DNA from 3 places in the Sphaerisporangium dianthi genome. Region 3 is predicted to be linked to each of the others. Evidence: riboswitches for the same ligand, from Rfam matches in the RefSeq annotation. Region 3 holds a riboswitch; each other region holds the start of a gene.
The links. A riboswitch is a leader RNA that binds a small molecule or an ion and turns the genes downstream of it on or off. The one in region 3 is predicted to bind cyclic di-AMP.
Positions count from the first base shown of each region.

Region 1: linked by a shared signal. The riboswitch ahead of ACFO60_RS07495 (CHAP domain-containing protein) and the one ahead of ACFO60_RS25295 (coiled-coil domain-containing protein) in region 3 are both predicted to bind cyclic di-AMP.
Region 2: linked by a shared signal. The riboswitch ahead of ACFO60_RS07860 (glycoside hydrolase family 25 protein) and the one ahead of ACFO60_RS25295 (coiled-coil domain-containing protein) in region 3 are both predicted to bind cyclic di-AMP.

Region 1 covers NZ_JBHSFP010000003.1:327,083-334,282, reverse strand. Annotated here, with positions in the region: gene ACFO60_RS07515 (polysialyltransferase family glycosyltransferase) at 1-521, shown strand, start outside; gene ACFO60_RS07510 (glycoside hydrolase family 10 protein) at 543-1,685, opposite strand; gene ACFO60_RS07505 (DUF6716 putative glycosyltransferase) at 1,881-3,074, opposite strand; gene ACFO60_RS07500 (hypothetical protein) at 3,089-4,075, opposite strand; cyclic di-AMP (ydaO/yuaA leader) riboswitch at 4,583-4,734, shown strand; gene ACFO60_RS07495 (CHAP domain-containing protein) at 4,800-5,429, shown strand; gene ACFO60_RS07490 (ABC transporter substrate-binding protein) at 5,971-7,200, shown strand, end outside.
Region 2 covers NZ_JBHSFP010000004.1:1,349-8,548, reverse strand. Annotated here, with positions in the region: gene ACFO60_RS07880 (CheR family methyltransferase) at 1-97, opposite strand, end outside; gene ACFO60_RS07875 (STAS domain-containing protein) at 272-910, shown strand; gene ACFO60_RS07870 (PP2C family protein-serine/threonine phosphatase) at 933-2,108, opposite strand; gene ACFO60_RS07865 (substrate-binding domain-containing protein) at 2,408-2,689, opposite strand; cyclic di-AMP (ydaO/yuaA leader) riboswitch at 2,832-2,977, shown strand; gene ACFO60_RS07860 (glycoside hydrolase family 25 protein) at 2,990-3,760, shown strand; gene ACFO60_RS07855 (CehA/McbA family metallohydrolase) at 4,129-6,147, shown strand; gene ACFO60_RS07850 (extracellular catalytic domain type 1 short-chain-length polyhydroxyalkanoate depolymerase) at 6,352-7,200, opposite strand, start outside.
Region 3 covers NZ_JBHSFP010000019.1:141,412-148,611, reverse strand. Annotated here, with positions in the region: partial or broken gene ACFO60_RS25305 (DeoR/GlpR family DNA-binding transcription regulator) at 1-624, shown strand, start outside; gene galT (galactose-1-phosphate uridylyltransferase) at 837-1,910, shown strand; cyclic di-AMP (ydaO/yuaA leader) riboswitch at 1,983-2,120, shown strand; gene ACFO60_RS25295 (coiled-coil domain-containing protein) at 2,176-3,096, shown strand; gene ACFO60_RS25290 (M50 family metallopeptidase) at 3,350-4,657, opposite strand; gene ACFO60_RS25285 (response regulator) at 4,904-5,509, shown strand; gene ACFO60_RS25280 (PP2C family protein-serine/threonine phosphatase) at 5,550-6,668, opposite strand; gene ACFO60_RS25275 (GNAT family N-acetyltransferase) at 6,788-7,200, shown strand, end outside.

The sequences.
Region 1 (7,200 bases), on a different contig from region 3:
GCGGGCACGCCCGCCTGCTGCGCGGGGTCGCCCGCGAGCTGGGCGTGGACCTGTGCGTGGCCGGCGACGCCGTCCCGGCGGAGGTCTGCTTCCTGGCGCTGCGCCCCGAGCTGGTCGTCGGCTGCTTCTCCACCGCGCTGATGACCGCACACCGGCTTTTCGGCATCCCGATCGCGACCATGGGCTGCGACGTCGTCCTCGAACGGCTGGCGCCCTACGAGAACAGCAACCGCGTCCCGGTGACCATCGTCGACGCCACCGTGCCGCGCCTGGCGCCGGACGGCTCGATCGCCGAGCCGCCCGAGGCCGACCTGCGGGCGCTCGTGGAGGCGGTCGGCTTCTGCATGCAGAGCGAGCACTATCCGGCGCTGCGCGAGGCCGCGGCCCGCTACATCGAGACCCACGGCCCGCAGGCCCGCTATTTCAAGAACCGGCGGCTGGCCTCCGTCGGCCTCGTGCCGGCTCCGGAGCCCGCCAGGCCCCGCCCGCTCTCGCGTCTGCGCCGCGCGCTGTCGCGCTGAGCGGCGGCGTCCGGCCGGGTCTCAGCAGGCGGCCCGCGACCGGGCCTCGCCCGAGGCCGGCGGCGGGGCCGGAGCGGCGACCTCGCAGATGACCATGCCCGACATCGCGCCGAAGTAGGCCTGCTTCTTGTTGTAGACGCCGTCGAAGAGCAACGGGGTCTCTCCGGAGCGCCAGGAGTACTTGTCGGTGACCCCCCACACGGTGATGCCGGTGCAGCGCGGGGTCGACACGCAGGCGGTGACCGCCGTGCGGTAGGCCGCGGCCTGGGCCGCGCCGGAACCCGCGATGTCCAGTTCGGTGATCTGCACGTCCACGCCGAGCGCGGCGAACTGCCGTATGGTCTGGCCGTAGCTCGCCGGCATCGGCGACGAGGGCCCGAAGTGCGACTCGATGCCGACGCAGTCGATGGGCACGCCGCGGGTCTTGAAGTCCTTCACCAACGCCATGACGGCCTGGGTCTTGGCGGAGGCGGCGTCCTCGATGCCGTATTCGTTGTAGCACAGCCGCGCGCCCGGATCGGCGGCGCGGGCGGTCCGGAACGCCAGCTCGATGTAGCCGCTGCCGATGCGCTGCTGGAACACGTTCCGGCGCAGGACACCCCGGGGGTCGAACGCCTCGGTCACCACGTCCCAGGAGTGGATCTTGCCCCTGAAGTGGCCCGCCACGGCGCCGACATGGTCGGTGAGCGCCCTCGCGGCGTCGGTGGCGGACGACAGCGCGCTCACCCAGACCAGGTGGGAGTCCGAGATGAGGCTGTGCCCGCGCACCCGCAGCCCCGCGCTCTGCGCGTGGGCGACGATGCTGTCGGCGCGGGTGAAGACGAAAGTCCCGCGCGCGGGCTCGACCGAGTCGAAGGCCATCTCGGTCTCGGGGGTGAGAGAGGTGAACTCCCGGTCGAGAACGGTGGCGTAGGGCGCCTCGCCGAGGTGGGACGCGGCGACGGCGGCACCGAAGTAGCGGCCGGTGACCGCGGCCGCGCCTCCCAGCGTGGTGGCGGCGGCGCCCGCCGGGGCGGCGGCATCGGCCGGGGCGGCGGCGCCCGCCACGGCCGGGCGCTGCGGGACGGCGAGGCCGGCGCCGAGGAGCGCGGCGGCGAGCAGCGTCACCCGCCGGGCGGGTCGCCGCCGGTGACCGCCGGCCGCGGGCTCAGAGGTGTCGGCCATCGCTCTCTCTCCCGTCGCCCGGAGGTCATCGGGACTCATTGTGAGCGCGCGCCCGAACTTGTCAAAGCGCCATCGCACGGTTCCACCCGGCGGGACACGGCGGCAACGCCGATGCCTTCGCCGATGCGATCCGGAGGGCGCGAAAGTTTCACGGCGATCGGGGCGGCGCCGGACCTTCACGCCGCCCGGCCGTGCTCAGCCCAGCGCCTTCAGGTAGCGGCGCATCCGGCGGCGCGCGCGGTACCCGGCGCGCAGCACGTTCGGCGGGATCTCCACCCGCAGGCGGGCCCGGCGCCGCGCCGCGGCGTGCTCGGGTCCGGTGAGCAGGGGCCGCACCGGCGCGAGCCCGCCGGCGCGCGCCTCGGCGGCCAGCGCCGAAAGCCGGGTGACCCAGTCGCTGGTGACCGGGTCGTGGAAGTAGTTGGCCTCGCACCAGGCCGCGGTGGGATGCCGCAGTTCGCCGCGCGCCAGGTCGTCGAGGGTGCCCAGGCAGCCGCTGTCCTCGAACACCAGATTGATCATCTCGGCGCTGACCCCGAAGTCCGAGAGGACCAGCAGCGGGACGCGGCCGGCGATCGCCTCCAGCGCCGCGGTGGAGCTGACCGTCACGAAGCCCGCCGCCTCGGCCAGGTGCTCGTGCATGGCGCCGGCGGCGAACCGGACGGCGCCGGGCCGTACGGCGCCGGAGTCCGCCAGCGACCGCCACAGGCGCTCGTAGTGGTAGCGCTCGTTGTGGGTCTGGCGCTCGTTCTCAAGGGCGCGCAGCTTGACCACGACGTCCAGCTCGGGACGCGCCTCGGCGAGCCGGGCGAGGGCCAGCAGGATGCTCTCGCGGTCCTCGCGCCGCTTGGGCACCTTGGCCTGGGTGGCGAACACCACCCGCTTGCGCGAGCCGGCGCCGGCGGCGCGGTGGTCGAGATAGGGCAGGCGGGCCAGGGCCATCGAGCCCGCGGCGCCCAGTTCCCTGCCGATGCGCCCGAACTCCTCGACCTCCCTGCCGCTGTGCACGACGAACAGGTCGCAGCCGCCCCGGTAGAGCCATGCCTTCTCGGTGGCGGGGATCGAGATGCCCGGCAGGCCCGACACCAGGACCGGCCTGGGCGAAAGCCCGTCGAGCACGTCGCTGACCAGCACGTCGACCACGGGCCCCGTGCAGGCCAGCAGGATGGCGTCGGGCCGGTCGCGCTCGGCGATGCGGCGCAGCGCCCGCGCCGACACCACGGCGGGCGGCTCGGCGGCGCCCGACCGGGTGCCGCTGACGGCGGCGGCGATCTGGGCCTCGGACGGCGCGATCGGAGTGCGCACGACGGCCAGCGTCGAGGTCCAACCGCCCGGAAGCTGGTCGAGAAGACCCGCCGCCCATTTCAGATACGAGTCCGAATCGGCCACAGCGAGAACCCGGCTCAAGGAGAAGCCCTTTCGTGCGCGAACATTTGGAGATGCGATCGGAGGGACACCGACGCGGAGGGAGTCCACCAGTCATCGGGCACGTCCACGGTCTCGACCGGCACGCCGCGCGCGCCGAGCAGCACGCGCAGCGAGGTGACGGCCGTGGACGGCAGGCTCAGCACGCGCTGGCCGGGGCGCAGGTCACGCAGGGTCATCTCGACCGGGACCCCGGCGTCGTACACGGTGACGCCCGGGTGGTCGCGGACGGCCGCGAGGTCGCCCGGGTCCTCGCGGCGGTGCGGGTAGTAGGCCAGCGGCCCTTCGAGGGCGAAGAGCCAGGCGAGGTAGCGGTCGCGGTGGATCAGCCCGTTGCGCACCAGGGAGGTGCCGAGGACCACGGTGCTCTCGGGCGGGCGCGGATGGGAGCGCGCGGGCTGGGAGCGCAGCCAGGCGAAATCGTGGGTGATCAGCTCGGCGCCGAGCCCGCGCACGGCGGCGGCCAGCCCGGCGGGGACGGGCAGCGCGGTGAACACGGTGAGCCGTCCCGCCCTGGCCGCCGCGCGCAGGCGGATCCCCGCCGCGACGCCGAGGGCCCGCCGGGTCGGCCTCGCCTCGGCGCGGGCGCGCAGCAGCGGGGCACCGAGGCCGGCGGTCAGCAGTTCGAGCAGGCGGATCGTGGCCAGGCCGTCGTCGACGAGGACCATGCGCGAGGGAAAGGCGGTCAGCGACGTGAGCTGGAGCCTGCCGGAGAAGGCGTCGCCGAGCACCCAGGCGGCGTGCCGCCCTGGGCGGGGCATGCCCGCTTCGGCGGCCTCGATGCGCAGTCCGGGGGGAAGGTCGAGCGCGTCCAGCTCGGCCCGGGTCACGCCCAGGCCCGGCAGCCTGCCACGGGTCACCACGCGCGTGTCAGGCCCGATCACGCCGGCGTGCCGCGCCTCGACCGCGCACAGCAACTGGAGGGGAGACTCCACCCAGGCGACGGCCGACCCCTGCTCCCGCACGCGGCTTCGACCGTTCCTCTCCACGCCGGGCATTGACACGTTCACGACGCATGCAACCTAGCCCGGCGACCCTACGAAGGAGGGAACAGACGATGAACGGCGGCCGACGACGGCCGGGCCGTTGTCCGGTCGCGTGCCTCGCCGCCCGCGTCACGCCCGTAACTTTCGCCCCATTTGACACGCAAGGGCACGGGCGTTTCAAGTATCACTCGCGCAGCGCCGCCCCAGCGGGGCCCGGCACCGGGAGCCCGGAGCGACGACCGCGGTACCCTACCCATGTCGCCGCAGGTCAACCACGCGACCATGTCAGGCGCCCGGCCGGTGCGCGCCTTTTTGCCACCGCAAGCCCGGACAGCCTTAAGAGATTTGTCCTACTTGCATCATGTTTGTCCGATGTATTACTCTCGTAGGAATCCCGGCAAGGGAACCGCCCATCAGGGCGAAAACCCCGTGCCGATGAGATTGCCCGGCGCGGCCGGTCCTCTGCGGAGAGCCCTCTCCCGCCGTCACGCGCCACCGCCGAGTCCGCTCCCACGCGGAGCCGGGGACCCACCTCCCTTGGGGTGAATCGATCGCGCCCGCCCACGGACGCGACCGTAGGGCGAACCTTCACGCCCGAACCCGTCAGCTAACCCGGTAGGCGGCTGGACGAAGGAGTTTCAGCTTGTCCATGTTCACACATCGGCTTCTGGATGCCCCGAAGAATCAGCTGAAGGCTTTCACGTTGGGCAGCCTGGTGCTCGCCCAGGTCGTCACCGGCACCGCGCTCGCCGCGCACGCCGACACCTCTCCCGCCAAGGACAACGTCATCGCCGCCGCGCGCGAAGAGGCGGCCAAGACGGCGAAGATGCCGTCCCGGCAGGTCTCCGCCGAGCAGCTGCTGGCACTGGCGGAGAAGCAGGTCGGCATCTCCGAGAACGGCTCGGGCGGCGGCACCAAGTTCCACGCCTGGTACATGAGCTCCCCGCGCGCCAAAGAGACGGTGGCCCGCGACACCGGCACGATCGCCGGGTACGCCGACGCCGCCTGGTGCGACATGTTCGTCTCCTGGGTCGGCACCCAGCTCGGCCTGCAGGACACCGTCGGCACCGACGCCTACACCGTCGCCCACGCCAAGTGGTTCGCCGGCCACGACCGCTGGGGCACCACCCCGAAGCCCGGCGCCGTGGTGTTCTTCTCCTTCAACGGCGGCAAGAGCTTCGACGACATCGAGCACGTCGGCTTCGTCATCAAGGACAACGGCGACGGCACCATCAAGACCGTCGAGGGGAACACCGACGGCGGCAAGGTCGAGATCCGCACCCGGCCGGCCTCGCAGATCGTGGGATACGGCTACCCCAGCTACGCCGCCTAAGCCTCTTCTCCCCCCTCCGGTGCCTCATCCCATGGCGTCCTCGCCGCCTCCCCGCAAGAGGGCGCCCCGCCGACGCCGCACGGCCGGTCCTCTCCGCCGGCCCTGCGGCGCCGGCGCCCGTCCGGCTCCCGCACGGTCCGGGCCGGGCCTCCGGAGGCCCTCGGACGCCTCCGCCCGTGGCGCATGGATGATTTGCGCCCGACTGTGCCGCATGCGATGGGAGCGCTCCCAATGCTGCCAAAGGGGTATATGGGAGTGCGTCGACGGTTTTCGAGCTCCTAATCGCCCCAGGAGTAACAGTTAGGTTTCAGCATATTGACGCCAGCATTGCCTGTCGGGGACCCTTCGTGGGAGCGCTCCCAAATATCGCTCGCAGGTTCACCCCCGCGAGATCACGACTTGAGGGATCCAGCACATCGTGGGCCCGACTGTCGGGGCCGGCCCTCGATGCACCTCCCAATGATCGGGCAACCACCTGAGAGGGGTCCGGAAAATGATGAAGAAAATGCGCCGCGGGAGGCTACTCGCGGTCGCATCGGTGATGACGGCCGCGCTTGGCATCACCACCGCTTGCTCCTCCGGCGACACCGGCGGCGCCGCCGGCGGCTCGTCCTCGGCCGCGCCCGCCGAGAAGATCACCCTTACGCTGCAGACCTTCGGTGGCGGCACCAACTTCGGCTACAAGGCCGCCGTTGAGAAGTGGAACAGCGAGCACCCCAACGTTCAGGTCAAGTACAACAACCTGACCGACAGCTTCGAGAACGTCTACTGGCCCCAGATGCTGCAGTGGCTGCAGTCGGGGACCGGCGCCGGTGACGTGGTCGGCATCGACGAGGGCGGCATGGGTCTGGCCAAGGCCCGTCCGCAGTTCTTCGCCGACCTCGGCCAGTACGGCCTGCAGAGCCGCCAGGCCGACTTCCCCGCCTGGAAGTGGGAGAACGGCGTCAACACCGAGGGCAAGCTGTTCGCTCTCGGCACCGACGTCGGCGGCATGAGCATCTGCTACCGCTCCGACCTGTTCAAGAAGGCCGGCCTGCCCACCGACCGCGAAGAGGTCGGCAAGCTCTGGAGCGGCGGCTGGGACAACTTCATCAAGGCCGGGCAGGACTTCCAGGCCAAGGTGAAGGACGCCAAGTTCGTCGACAGCATCAACACCATCTACAACGTGGTGCTGGCGCAGGAGGCCGCGAAGAACGGCAACGTCAGCTACTTCGACAAGAACCAGCAGCTCATCGTGGACAAGAACCCGGCCGTCAAGACCTCGTTCGACCTCGCCACGAAGATCAGCCAGACCGGCCTGACCGCCAAGCTGCAGAACTTCACCGACGGGTGGAACACCGGCTTCGTCAAGTCGCAGTTCGCCACCCTTGGCTGCCCCGGCTGGATGCTCGGCGTCGTCTCGGGCACGGCTGGTGACAAGTTCAAGGGCAAGTGGGACGTCGCGACGGTGCCCGGCGGCGGCGGCAACTGGGGCGGCTCCTGGCTCGCGGTGCCCAAGCAGTCCAAGCACCCGAAGGAGGCCGCCGAGCTGGCCAGCTACCTGACCAGCCCCGAGGCCCAGCTCCTGGCGTTCAAGGAGGGCGGCAACCTGCCCAGCACCATCCCGGCGCAGGACAACCCCGAGCTCCAGAGCGCGACCAACGAGTACTTCAACAACGCGCCCATCGGCAAGATCTTCGGGCCGTCCATCAAGTCGCTTCAGCCGATCTTCCTCGGTGAGAAGCACGCGCAGGTCAAGCGCGAGGTGGAGCAGGTCCTCAACGGCATGGAA
Region 2 (7,200 bases), on a different contig from region 3:
TGAGCGTCGTCCGCTTGTAACCGGTGAAGTCGAAACCCCGAGTCTCCTTCAGCATTAGAAGAAGATCGTGAAAATCGCGTTCCGCGCCGGGGTGCACAACTGAATACCTTAGCCATCGGGACCGTTCAGGTGGCCGTTATGCGGAAGGGAATCGACATGGCCGTACTCGGCGGCTCACCGTACTTGACCGCTCTCGGAGGTTCGGCCGTTCGCCCACGTCCGCGAATGGTAGAAGAGATGGACGTGGGGATCGGGGCGGAGGGCGGAAAGTATGGATTTACAGGTAAAAGTGGTCTATCGCCGGTCTGAGTCCGCAGTGGTCGATATGTCCGGCGAATTGGATGCCAGCACCAGCGCGGCCGCGAAAGAATTCCTGACGTCCCTGATCCAGCAGGGCTGCACGCACATCCTCATCGACGGCCGCGGGCTGCTGTTCTGTGACGTCGCCGGGGCGCGCGTCCTCGACCACGTCCACGCGCGGATGCGAACGGCGGAGGGCGGCGGCCTCGTGCTGCTCATCCAGCCCAAGCTGCGCAACCTCTTCGACCTGCTCTGGCCGGGCCCGCCGGACACCTGTCCCGCGCTCCTCGTCGCCGGATCCGCCGAGTGGGACGTCCCCCCGGCCCTGACCGCGGTGCCGCGCCATGTCGCCGTGATACGAACCCTGAACCATCAACGCCGCCCACCGGTGCGCAAGGCGGAGAAGGTCTCCCAGACGGCGAGCGCCGGCACGCCGCATCCGGAGCTGGTGCGGTCCAAGCGGCTGCGGGCGCAGGCGGAGAGCCACCTCCAGGTGATGCGCCAGCGGGTCGCGGTGACCTACTCGGCCGTGGAGGAGATCCAGCAGACGCTCGCGGTGGCGCGCGCCACGCTCCTCGCCCGCCAGGGCGTCCGGCGCGCTGTGTCGTGATCCCGCCCGCGGCGGGCGCCGTTCAACCGATGGTCATCTTGTCGGCGGCGGGGCCCTGCCATTCGGCCAGCAGCACCGTGGCGTCGTCCTGGAGCTGCCGTCCGTGGTAGTCCAGCACGCTGTGGACCAGGCGGCGCAGGGTCTCGGGGACCGGCAGGCCCGCGGCGTTGTGGCGGATGATGAAGTCGGTGAAGCGCGTCAGGCCGAACTCGCGGCCGTGCGGGCCGCGGGCTTCGGTGATCCCGTCGGTGTAGAGCAGCAGCCGGTCACCCGGCTGCAGTTGCTCGCGGCACAGAGTGGCGGGCAGGCCGAGATCGAGGCCCATGGGGTGCGCGGGCGGGCAGTGCAGGTTGGTGGTCCAGCGACCGCCCCGGATCACCACCGGCGGGTGATGGCCGCGGTTGACCCAGGTCAGCATTCCGGTGGAGAGGTCCAGTTCGGCCATGATCGCGGTGACGAACCGGGTGCCCCGGCCGAACTCCTGTATCAAGGTGCGTTCGATCGCCTCGCCGGTCTCTATCAGGTCGGCGCCCTGGCGGCGGTTGTTGCGGCAGGCGGCGACCGCCAGGGAGGCGGTGAGCCCGGCGGAGACGTCGTGGCCCATGGCGTCGAATACCGCCAGGTACACCTTGTCGTCGGCGATGGCGTAGTCGAAGGCGTCCCCGCCGACCTCGTAGGCCGGCTCCAGGGCGGCGCTGATGACCACCTGCTCGCACGCGAAGGCCAGCGGCGGCATCAGGTTCCACTGCATCTCGGCGGCCACGTGCATCGGCCGGGTGCGCACCAGCCGGGCGAAGGAATCGCTGTGGGAGCGCTTGCTCACCACCAGCAACGCGATCAGCGACGCCAGGGCCCGCATGTCGTCCTGCGACGCGTGGTGGGCGTCGGCGATCGATATCCGCAGCACTCCGAGCCGTTCTGTGCCGTCCAGCAGCGGCACCCAGTAATGACCAGGGCCGCCGTCGTCGCCGGACGGCTCCAGGATGCGCGTCTCCCGGAAGGCCCGGCCCGCCGCCGTCGTGTCGATGCGCAGCTCGTCCGCCTCGGGGCCCGCGCCCTCGCCGGCATTGTCGCCGCGCCCGGTGCACAGGCGCAGCACGTCCTGCTGCAGGTCGACGAGGTAGATCAGCACGTCGCTCAGCCCGGCGTACCCCGCGTGTTCGTGGACCAGGTAAGGCACGCCCTCGAAGGCGGTCACGTGACTGGCTTCGAGTATCCCGGCGAGCATTCGCGCCGTTCCGGCCTCTACCACGTTTCCGGCCACATGGGACCACCCGCATCTCTCGACGACCTTGCACTACCCTCGCCCCGATGACCGGTGACCGGCCGGCGGTTCGCGATTCGAACGCCGAATCCTCCTGCGGGCCAGGAAGACGGGCGGCGCGCGCCGTGCGGACGGATCCGACCTGACGCGGCACGCGCCACATACCCCTCAGCGGCGGCCGAAACCCCGGCCCGTCGTAGATACTCCTTTGCCGGCGACGCCCTCGGCCGAGATCACCTGCTGGGAGCCGTGGTGCTCTCCCGGACGATCAGATCGGTGGTCAGAATGAGGCGGCTGTGCGGCAGGGGTTCGCCGCCGGCGAGTGCGATCACCATGGACGCGGCGGCCCGGCCCATCTCGCCGAGCGGCTGGCGGACGGTGGTGAGCGGAGGGGGCACCCACCGCGCCGGCGTCAGGTCGTCGAATCCGACCACGCTGACGTCGCCGGGAACCTTCAGAGAGTGGTGGGTCGCGTCATCGCCGCAGGCGGGCCCCAGGCGGCGGCGGTATCCCAAGGAGAGTTTTGTCTGATTTGCACCGTTATGGGGTTTGGTGTACCTTTGTGGATAGCGGCATACGTGACCATGGCCTGCGCTGTCGGGTCCGTTGCCGGTTCGTTGCCCAGATCGCGCGTGCCCGGGGAGCAGCCCCGATGAGGATACGCGCTCGCTGAATCCGCACTCGCGGAGCCGGGGAACCAATCTTTCCAGGGTGTATCGGAGCGCCGGCCCCAAGGGCCCGCCCGCAGGGCCTTTCTCGCCTGAACCCGTCAGTTGACCCGGTAAGCGGCATGGAAGCTAGGAGCCAATCTCTACATGCCCTCTCGTCGGCTTGCCTCGATCGCCCGCTCCCTCGGTAACCACGTCGGCCTCTCCGGCGACCGCCTCCGCGCGGCCGTCGCAGGTGTGGCCCTGGCCGCGTCCGCCGCCACGGCGACCGTCGTCCTGACCGGCCCGGCGGACGCCGCCGCGCCCGCCGCCGCGCCCGCCGCCGCGCACGCCGACTCGGTCCACACCTACGGCCAGGACGTCTCCTCCTACGAGTCGGATCACGACTGGAACGCCAGCCCGGCCCAGTTCGGCATCATCAAGGCCACCGAGGGCCTGACCTTCCGCGACTCCTCCTTCGCCCGCCACTGGCAGGAACTGGCGAAGAAGGGCATCGTCCGCGGCGCCTACCACTACGGCCATCCCGGCGACGACCCCATCGCCGAGGCCGACCACTTCCTGTCGGTGGTGAACGCCCAGCCCGGCAAGCGCGGCGACCTGCTGGTGCTGGACCTGGAGACGGCTGACGGTCAGTCCGTCGAGCATGTCAACACCTGGGCCAAGACCTGGCTGGCCCATGTGAAGGCCAAGACCGGCATCACCCCGCTGTTCTACAGCGGCTGGAACTTCGCCGACACCTACGGCCACGGCCTTCAGGCCTACCCCCTGTGGGTGGCCTACTACGGCAGGGCGCAGGGGGACGTCACGCCGCCCGCCGACTGGAAGACCTGGACCATCCACCAGTACACCGACGTCCCGATCGACCAGAACGTCTCTTCGCTGACCCCCGGCCAGCTGCGCGCCCTCGGCCGCCGCTGAGGGGCGGGCAGGCCTGGCGGACGCCCGTTCGCGCGGGATCGCGCCGGATTCGGAATGATGCCGGCGGCGGCGTGATCGTCGCCGGCGAGTCCACCGTAGAGATCAAATTCGAACCTGTGTACGAGTCTGTGGAAACTGTGGATAACTCCGCCGGCCCCGGCCCGGACTCGTCGCTCTCGCCCTCGCCCGCCACCGGCGGGTCGCCGCCCGAGGCCTGATGCGGCAGGCCGGTCTGTGGGTGCTTTATCCGCCTATTCAGAGAAACGATCCGAGATGGGAAGAAACCTCACCCGCCTCGGGTTCCTCCGGACCGGAAGCCTTCCGCCGGTGTGACCATTACGGCACAACGGGGATCACGGGAGGGCCGAATGAGTGACGATCCGATGCTTCCAGAGGCCGTGGCCAAGGCGCTGGAGAGGTACCGCGAGGCGCTCGCCGAGCACGGGATGAGCTGGGGCGAGCCCCCGATCGCCTACGTCAGGTCGATGAGCCCGTCGCGGTTCGTCGACGACGAGGCGTTCTTCCGGGCCGCCGCGGGCCGGGTGCGAGCCGAGCATCCGGACAGCAGCGACGCCGAGCGCGAAATCCTGGTGCGCGAGCTGGACTTCGACGAGGTGCTCAGAGACGCGCTCGACGAGGAACCGCCCGAGGGACTGGCCGTGCTGCGGCTCACGCCGTCGGGCCACCGGCTGGACGGCCGGCCGCGCATCGTGCTCGAACCCGGCGGCGGAGCGCTCCCGCTGACGCTGCTGATCGACAACGGCCGCGCGGCCGAGGCCGAGGTCGGCGTCGGCGGCCAGGTGTACCGCGTCGCCCCCGGCGGGGCACGGCTGGTCGAGACGGACACCGCCACCGGCGTCACCGCCGGCGCGGAGCGGGTCGATCTGTCCGGCCTGACCCGCCTCGCCCCACGGGCACGGCTCCGGGTGCGCGCAGGGTTCCCCTGCCGATGGAGCGTGTGGAGCGCCGGCGGCCAGGGCTGGCACCCCGACGGCGGCCCGGCGAGATACGACCATCACGGCCTGCCGTACTTCCACGGCGACGACATCGTGCTCGACGTGCCCGCCGAGCCGCTGACGGTCCGGGCGGCGCGGGGGATGGAGTACGACTTCGCGCAGACGACCGTCACCCCCCACGGCGAGACCCTGGTCGAGCTGACACCGGCGCGACTGTACGACGCGGCGGCCAAGGGCTGGTACGGCGGGGACCTGCACGTGCACCTCAACTTCGTCGGCGACCTCGTGGCGACGCCGGCGACGGCGGCGGCCATGCAGCACGGCGAGGACCTGCACGTGCTCAACCTGCTCGCCGCGAACGTCTCCGGCCACCGCGTCTTCGACCAGGAGGCCCTGGAGCACTGGGCGGGCGAGGACCTGCCGTGGTCGGACGCGACCCACGTCGCCCGAATGGGCGTCGAGTACCGCAACGACCTGCTCGGGCACCTGCACGCCTTCGGGATGACCGCCCCGCCGGGCCGGTACCACAGCGGGTTCGCCGGCGCCGCCGACTGGCCGCCGACCAGCGCGGCGTGCGAGGAGCTCCGCGGCCTCGGCGCCGTCGTCGGCTACGCCCACGCCTTCCACTCGCCCGTCGAGACGCCCGAGGACGTCATCGGCTTCGGGGGGCCGCAGTGCTCGGCGCGGATGGCGGTGGTCGACGCCGCGCTCGGCCTGGTCGACAGCATGGAGGTGCTGCACTTCTCCTCTGCCGCCGGATCATCGGCGGTGTACAGGCGGCTGCTCGGCGCGGGCCATCGGCTGGCCGCCGTCGCGGGCACCGACTCGATGCTGTCGTTCACCCGCCAGCGGGTGGAGACGGTGACGAACCCGCTGGGCTGGGAGCGGACCTACGCCAGGGTGGACGGCCCGCTGACCGCCGCCTCCTACGCCGAGGCGGTACGGCGCGGGCGCACGTTCGCCACCACGGGGCCGTTCGTCGAGCTCGCCGTGGACGGCCACGAGCCGGGGGACACGATCGACCGCGCCCCCGGAGACCGGGTGAGGGTCACGGTACGGGTCATCGGCCCGGAGGTGGAGCGGCTGACGATCCGCACGGCGGACGGCGTGCTGGCCGAGGGGCCGCCCGGCGAGATCACGGCCGAACTCGTCGTCGGCGCGCCGACCTACGTCGTCGCCCTCGCCGAGGGCGCCCCCCACCCACGATCGCTGTTCGCCGAGGTCTTCGCGCACACCAGCCCGGTCTACGTGGACGTTCGCGGCCGGCGGGTGGCCCGCGCCGAGGACCTCCGCTGGTGCCTCGAATGGCTCGACCGGCTGGAGCGGCTGATCCGGGAACGGGCGCGGCTGGACAGCGAGGAGCAACTCGGCGACTACCTCCGCCTGATCGACGAGGCCAGAGACGTCCACGCCGCCCGGCTGCGCGCCTGACCGGCGGCCGTCCGAACCGCCCTGCCGGAGGGCCGTCGCCGGCCACGCGAAAGGAGGCAGGTCCTGGTCGCTCGGCGAGCGGCCAGGACCTGCCCTTCTTGTCTCCCCTCGGAGACGGCCATCGGCGTGGTGGTGTCAGGCGTCCGGTTCGCGGCCGCCTGCGTCGACGGCGTCCGGACGCCGCAGACCGAGGATCCTGGCTCGTCAGGAGAGAGTGCAGGCGGCTCCGTTGAGGGTGAAGGCGGCGGGCTCGGCGGTGTTGCCGGTGTGGTTGGCCTGGAACCCGATGGTGGTGGAGGCCCCGGGCGCCAGTGAGCCGTTGTAGTCGACGTTCTTCGCCGTGACCTGCCCGCTGGTCGGGGCGTAGGAGGCACTCCACCCGGAGGTGATGGTCTGTCCGCCGGGGAGGGTGAAGACCAGTGACCAGCCGTTGACGGGGGAGGAGCCGGTGTTGGTGATGATGATGTTCTCCGTCAACCCGGTGTTCCAGGCGTTGACGGTGGCACTGACGGCGCAGGCTCCCCCGCCGGGTGTCGGCGTCGGCGTGGGCGTGGGAGTCGGTGTCGGAGTAGGCGTGGGAGTCGGTGTCGGAGTAGGCGTGGGGGTCGGCGTCGGGGTGGGGGTGGGTGTGGGGGTGGGAGTGGGTGTCGGTGTGGGAGTGGGCGTGCTGCCGTCGAGGCCGAGGAAGGCGATGGCGTAGGCGAGCATGCCGGTCATCGGCAGGTCATGGCCGACACCGCTGACGCTGACCCCCTCGATGGTGGCCTGCGTTCCGGTGGTCCCGTACCGGGTGCGCGTCCAGTTCGACTGTGGACGGTCGGTGGAGGCCGGGGTCTGGCTCAGCCCGTGCAGGTTGGTCCACTGCTTGATCTCCTCGCCGAAGTTCGGGTAGGCGAGGGTGGTGTCGGTGGTGCCGTGCCACAGTTGTATCCGGGGATAGCGGCCGGTGTATCCGGGGTACATGGCGCGGGCCTGGTCGCCCCATTGCTGGGCGGTCTTGATGAGGTTCCCTCCGGAGCACTGGCTGTTCCACAGCGATCCGTTGGTGGTGGC
Region 3 (7,200 bases):
GTCGACAAGGTGCACGGCGGCGCGACCGCCACCGGCGCCGGGTCGACAGAGGAGCCGGGCTTCGCGGCCAAGTCGGTGCGCCAGCAGGCCGAGAAGGAGGCCATCGCCCGCCGGGCCGCCGAACTGGTGCGCCCGGGCAGCTCGGTCGCGCTGTCGGCGGGCACGACGACCTGGACCCTCGCCCACCACCTCGCCGACGTCCCGCACCTGACGGTCATCACCAACTCCGTGCACGTCGCCGACGTCTTCCACCGGGCGGGGCGTGCCGACCAGACCGTCGTGCTCACCGGAGGGCTGCGCACGCCGTCGGACGCTCTGGTGGGCCCGGTCGCCGTGTCGGCCATCCGCGCGCTCAACGTCGACACGCTGATGCTCGGCGTGCACGGCATGAACGTCAGGGCGGGGTTCACCACGCCCAACATCCTGGAGGCGGAGACCGACCGCGAGCTGGTCGCGGCGGCGCAGCAGCTCGTCGTCCTGGCCGATCACACCAAGTGGGGCACCGTCGGCATCAGCAGGATCGCCGGCCTGGAGGAGGCCCACGTGGTGATCAGCGACACCGGCCTGCCCGAGGAGGCGCGATCGGCGCTGTCGGACCAGGCCGGCGCGCTGATCCTGGCCGACCCGGCCGTGACGACGCTCCAGACGGCGGCCGCCGCGGCGCATGACCCCATACGAGCGGGACGGGCGGCGGTGTCCGCCGCTGCGACGACGCACGCGGCGCGATCCGTCGACGGAACAGAACCAGCGGCGCGGGCCGCCGGAACAGAAGAAGCGGCGCGGGCCGCCGGAACGGAACGGGCGGCCCGGACGGCCGCCGGACAGGAGGTGGCCCGGTGAAGCGGACCGTCACACAGCTCGCCGACGGGCGGGAGCTCGTCTACTTCGACCGCCGCGACGACGCCGACCGCGGCGCGGCCGACACCCGGGAGCTGCCCCCGCGTCCCACGGCCTCGGAGCTGCGGTACGACCCGGTGATGGACGAGTGGATCGCGATCGCCGGGCACCGGCAGACCCGCACGTTCCTGCCGCCCGCCGACGAGTGCCCTCTGTGTCCCTCCCGGCCGGGCCGTCCGACCGAGATCCCCGCCTCGGACTACGACGTCGCGGTGTTCGAGAACCGCTTCCCGTCCTTCAGCTTCAACCTCGGCCACTACGAGGACATGGGTGGCCTGAGCGAGGTGCGGCCCGGCGTCGGCCGCACCGAGGTGGTGTGCTTCACCGCGGACCACGACTCCTCCTTCTCGCGGCTCTCGCCCGAGCAGGTCGATCTGGTGCTGCTGGCGCTGGCCGACCGCACCGAGCACCTCTCTCGCCTGCCCGGTGTGGAGCAGGTGTTCCCCTTCGAGAACCGCGGCGCGGAGATCGGCATCACGCTCGCCCACCCGCACGGCCAGATCTACGCCTATCCGTACGTGACGCCGCGCACGCGGCAGATGCTGGACTCGGCCGCTCGCTACAGGGAGCGCACGGGTGGCGATCTGTTCGCGGACGTGCTCGCCGCCGAGCGCAAGGCCGAGACGCGCGTCGTCGCGTCGAACGAGCACTGGACGGCGTTCGTCCCCGTGGCGGCGCGATGGCCGTTCGAGGTGCACGTCTATCTCAACCGCAAGGCCGCGGACCTGCGCGAGCTGGACGCCGATGAACGCGCGGCCTTCGGCCCGCTGTACACCGACGTGCTGCGGCGGCTGGACGGCCTGTTCGGGGTCAAGATGCCGTATGTCGCGGCCTGGCACCAGGCGCCGGTGCGCACCGGGCGCGACCTGGCCTACCTGCATCTGCAGCTCTTCAGCATCCGGCGGGCGGCGCAGAAGCTGAAGTATCTGGCCGGGTCGGAGTCGGCGATGGGGGCCTTCGTCAACGACGTGCTGCCCGAGGAGGCCGCCCGGATGCTGCGCTCACAACCGTGACTTCGCGCACGTGGGCCGCCGGGTCGCCATAAATACGGATCTACCACTACCATCCTTCAAACACCGACCGTAACGGCCGGTCCGCCTAATCCCAGGTGCCCCGCCTGGGAACCGGGGACCCATCGGTTCCTTGGGGTGAATCCACGCATGTGGTAGGGCATCTCCGGCCCGAACCCGTCAGCTAACCCGGTCGGCAGATGGAGAGGAGTGGGCTCTGCCCCCGACCTACGGTCGCCACGGTTCCGTGGCCGTCTGCGCTCTGATCATGGCCGCTCTCGTGCTCGGCCCGTCCACGGCGGGGAACGCCGCCCCCAAACCCACCGAGAAACAGCTCAAGGCGCAGCTGGCCTCGCTCGGCAAGCGGGTCGACAAACTGATCTCCGCCTACAACGCCAAGCGCGTCGCGGTCGCCAAGGCCAAGGCGGACGAGAAGACGGCGCGCGAGCGGCTGAAGACCGCCGAGAGCGAGCTCACCGCGTCAGAGGGTCAGGTCGGCGACATCGCCCAGCTTCGCTACCAGGCGGGCAGCGGCCTCGGCATGATGCGGGAGCTCCTGTCCCCCGGCTTCGGCGGCGCCGCGATGCTCGAGCAGTTGCAGGCCGAGCAGACCGCGAAGATCGGCCGGTACACGGCGGCGCGCGACGCCCGTAAGAAGGCCGCCGACGACGCGGCCTCGCTCACCGACCGCCTGGGCGACGACGTCATCGAGGTGACCGCGCAGCGCAAGGACGCCGAGAAGCTGATCGCCGAGATCAAGGACAAACTGGACCGGCTCGTCCCCGTCGCCCCCGGCAAGCGGGCGAACGGCACCTGGGCCCCCGAACTGCCCACCGGCGGCGACAACATCACCCCCCGGACCCGGCTGATGCGCGCCGAGGTCAAGAGTCACTTCCCGTTGCACTTCCCCGTCGGCTGCTACCGCGCCGAGGACAGCGGGGAGCACCCGCTGGGCCGGGCGTGCGACTTCATGCTCAGCTCCGGCGGGGCGTTGCCCTCGGCCGCCGGCGCCGCGCTGGGCGAGCAGGTCGCCGCCTGGGCCATCAAGAACGGCGGCAAGCTGGGCGTGAAGTACGTGATCTACCGGCAGCGGATCTACAACCTCGGCTTCCCCGGCTGGCGGGCGATGGAGAACCGTGGCGGCGTCACGGCCAACCACTTCGACCACGTGCACATCTCGATGTACTAGAAGGGTGGCGAATGGCATCTGGTCTGCTGTTCGTCACCCTTATAGCATCTGGTCTGCTGTTCGCCACCCGTGAAGATGCCGTTCGCCCTGGTGGGGCGACCGTCTGAACGCGATGCACGCCGGTCGAGGCGTCGGAGCCGAGGGTCCGCCCGAGCGGCCGGCCGGCCGCTCGGAGTGAAAGTTCCACTGCGGTACACGCCTGGAGGTGCGACTTCCGTGACCCTCCGCCCGCCGCGACGAGCGGCCGGGACGGTCAGCCGGGCAGGCGGATGGGGTTGACGATGTCGGCGTAGATGAGCAGGGTGCCCATGACCACCAGGACGATCGCCATCGCGTACGTCAGCGGCAGCAGCTTGGCGATGTCCACGTGACCCGGCGTCGGACGGCGGCGCACCCGGGCGTACCCGCGCTTGACGCCCTCCCAGAGGCCGCCGGCGATCTGGCCGCCGTCCAGCGGCAGCAGCGGGATCAGGTTGAACATGCCGACCGCGAGGTTGAACCCGGCCAGGAGCTGGATGAACCCGGCGACCTTGTTCTCCAGCGGGATGGCCGAGGCGGCGATCTGACCGCCCAGGCGCCCGGCGCCGACGACGCTCTGCGGGCTGTCCAGGGCGCGCTCGGCGCCGCCGAACGCCGCCTGCCAGACGCCGACGAGCTTCTGCGGCATGTGAGCGAGGGCTGAGGCGGTGCGCTTGATCAGATCCCACATGAAGCCGACGACGTAGGCGGGACTCTGCCTCTCCACGACGAAGACGGGGCTGACGCCGAGGAACCCGACGTTCTTGTCCAGCTTGGTGGGGTCGTCGAGGGAGGGGCGGTCCTGCCCGATGAGGGCGGTGTTCAGCGTCATCGGCCTGCCGTCGCGCTCGATGCCGATGGCGACCGGGCCGGGGCCGTGGGAGCGGATCAGCACAGTGGCGTCGTCCCAGGAGTTCACGGGCTTGCCGCCGAAGGACACGATCTTGTCGTTGACCCGCAGGCCTGCGAGCGCGGCGGGGGTGGGGCGGTGCGCCGGGGTGCAGCCCTTGCCCTTCTGCTGCTCGGCCACGGTGACGACGCACTTGGAGACCTCGCCGACGACGGGTTTGGCCACCGAGATGCCGAAGCCCATCAGCACGACGGCGAACAGCACGAAGGCGAGCAGGAAGTTCATGGCCGGGCCGCCGGAGAAGATGATGACCTTCTGCCACCACAGCTTGCGGTACAGAACCCGGTCGGCGTCGCCGGGCTTGACCTCCTCCAGCGACGCCTGCCGGGCGGTCTCGATGAGCCCCTGCCACGGGCCGGTGGACATGTTGCGCAGTTTGTTCGGGTCGTCCGTGGGTTTGGGAGGCAGCGGGCCGATCATACGGATGTAGCCGCCCAGCGGAATCCACTTCAGTCCGTATTCGGTATCGCCGCGGCGGCGCGACCACAAGGTGGGCCCGAAGCCGACCATGTACTGCGTGACCTTGACGCCGTAGAGCTTGGCGGGCACCAGATGGCCCAACTCGTGGAGGGCAATGGACAAGGCCATCCCGACGAAGAAGATGAGAAACCCGGCCACTACGAGCCAGCTCATAGGTGCTACCCCCACCTGCGGAGAAGATGCCTTGTGTTTGGATTGCCCCTTCCGAGCGTAACCGAACGCGCGAGGACTTCGGCCGCTCCCCGAAAACAACACACTACGACCAAGCGTAGGAGTGACTTGCGCGCCGTGGAGCGAATCGGGAGACTGCATTGACGGTAAGCAATCGTGTAGACACCGTGGGATATGAGTCGGCGAAGCATAATTTGCCGGATCTGTTCCCAAGCCCAAGGGAGCACCTTGATACGGATCCTGGTCGCCGAACACCTTCCTCTCGTCCGCAGAGGCCTCGTGGCCTCGCTGAACGGCGAGAAGGATCTCATGGTGATCGCCGACGTCGCCTCCGGTGAATACATCGTGCCGGCGGCCATGGAACTCACGCCGGACGTAGCGGTGATCGACGTGGATCTGCCCGACGTCGACGGGCTCACCGCGGCCGCGCGCCTGCACCAGAAGGCCCCCCGCTGCAAGGTGGTCCTGCTGTCGGCCCGCCCGAACCCCGGGCAGGTGCGCCGGGCCTTCGCCGCGCACGCGCTCGGCTTCCTGAGCACCAACGTGGCGCCCGAGCACCTCGCGGACGGCATCCGCCGCGTCGCCGCGGGCCGCAAGGCCGTCGACTCCGACCTGGCCATCGCGGCCCTCACGTCGGCCGACAACCCTCTCACTCCTCGTGAACAGGATGTCCTGCGCATCGCCGCCCAAGGGGCGTCCTCGAAGGAGATCGCCGCCAAGCTCTATCTCTCTGTGGGAACGGTCCGAAACCACCTGTCGCGCATCATCTGCAAGACCGGAGCGCGCAATCGCGCCGACGCGGTGCGCATCGCGGCGGAGACCGGATGGCTCTGAGGCCCTCTGAGGCCCCTCTGAGGCCCGGAGCCTCACGCGTCTACGGCCGCCAGATGAGGATCAGAGCGCAGTCGTCGTTGTGCCCGGCCGACATGGAGTTGACCAGGGGCCGGGCGCCGTCGTGGAACCCCGAGGGCACCAGGCGCTCGGCCTCGCCCAGCAGCCGGTCGAGCCCGGAGTCGATGTCGCGCCCCGGCTGCTCGATCAGGCCGTCGGTGTAGAGCATCAGCGCGTCGCCTTTGCGCAGCACGCCGCTGTCGGGCTCGCAGTGCAGATCGGGGACGACGCCCAGGACGACGCCCTTGGCGGCCGACACCTGCCAGGTGCCCGTGCCCGCGTCGAACTTGACCACCGGCGGGTGCCCGGCCGAGGTGATCTGGTAGGCGCCCGTCGACAGGTCGAGCCGCAGGTGGACGGCGGTGACGAAGCCCTCGCCCTCGGGCTGGCGATGCAGGTAGGCGTTGCAGGCGGGCAGGAAGGACTCGACCGAGCCGAGCAGCCCGCCAAAGGTGCCCGAGAGCATCAGGGCGCGCGTGCCGGCGTCGACACCCTTGCCCGACACGTCGACCAGCGCGACCTCAAGGATGTTCCCGTGGCGCATGGAGACCAGGAAGTCGCCGCCGAAGGACGAGCCGCCGGCCTGCTTGAGCACCACGCGGGAGCCCCACTCTTTGGACGGCAGCGGCGGCAGCTCCCCCTGGCGCTTCAGCCGGTCTCTGAGCTCCAGCAGCATCACGTCGCCGCGCAGGCCCTGGACGCCGAGCTTGCCGCGGGTGCGCGCCATGAGGGAGGCCAGCACCGTCGTGAACCCGATGGTCACCACCAGCCCCGGGCCGACCGAGCGCACGCCGAGCATGACGGCGATGTAGGCGAGGGCGACGGCCACGGCGCTCACCAGGACGGCCAGGCTGCGCAGGCGAAGCTGCAGGCCGCCGACCAGGGTGACCAGGATGAACAGGCTCGGCGAGAACCACTCGGTGGAGACCCTGGCGGCGAGCGCGCCCAGCACAAGGGTGGAGACGCTCAACGTGATGAGCAGGTTCCGGTCGCGCGCCAACGGCCCCCTGCGCAGGAACCGCACGATCCGCACCAGCATCGGGATGCGTACCAAGATCGCACGGAGCCGCGGGGGGATCAGCGGCGCCGGACGGGAAGTCATGATGCGCTCGACTCTATCTGCCCATCTGCCGTTTGGGCAGCCGACTTGACCAAGACCTTGATCATTAAACGGGGATATTAGGTGGCCGATCCGGTTTGCCCGGTCATAACCTTGGCCAGGTGAACAGCGACCCAAGCGCTCGGCCCGGCATGGTCATCCGCCCCATCGCCGAGGCGGAATGGCCCGCCTGGCTATTCGTGGACGAAGAGGCGTTCTCCGACGACAACACTCCCGCCCGCGCCGAGGGGTTCCGGTCGGTCATGGAGTTCGACCGGTCGCTCGGGGCCTACGACGGCGACCAGTTGGTCGGGGTCACCGCAGGGCTGACTTTCACGATGACCGTCCCCGGCGGCCCCAAGCCGGTCTGCGGCGTGACGGCCGTCGCCGTGCTGCCCTCCCACCGGCGCCGGGGGGTGCTGTCCTCGCTGATGCGCCGCCAGCTCACGGGCCTGCACGAGGATGGAGAGCCGGTCGCGGCGCTGTACGCCTCCGAGGCCGCCATCTACGGGCGGTACGGGTACGGCAGGGCCAC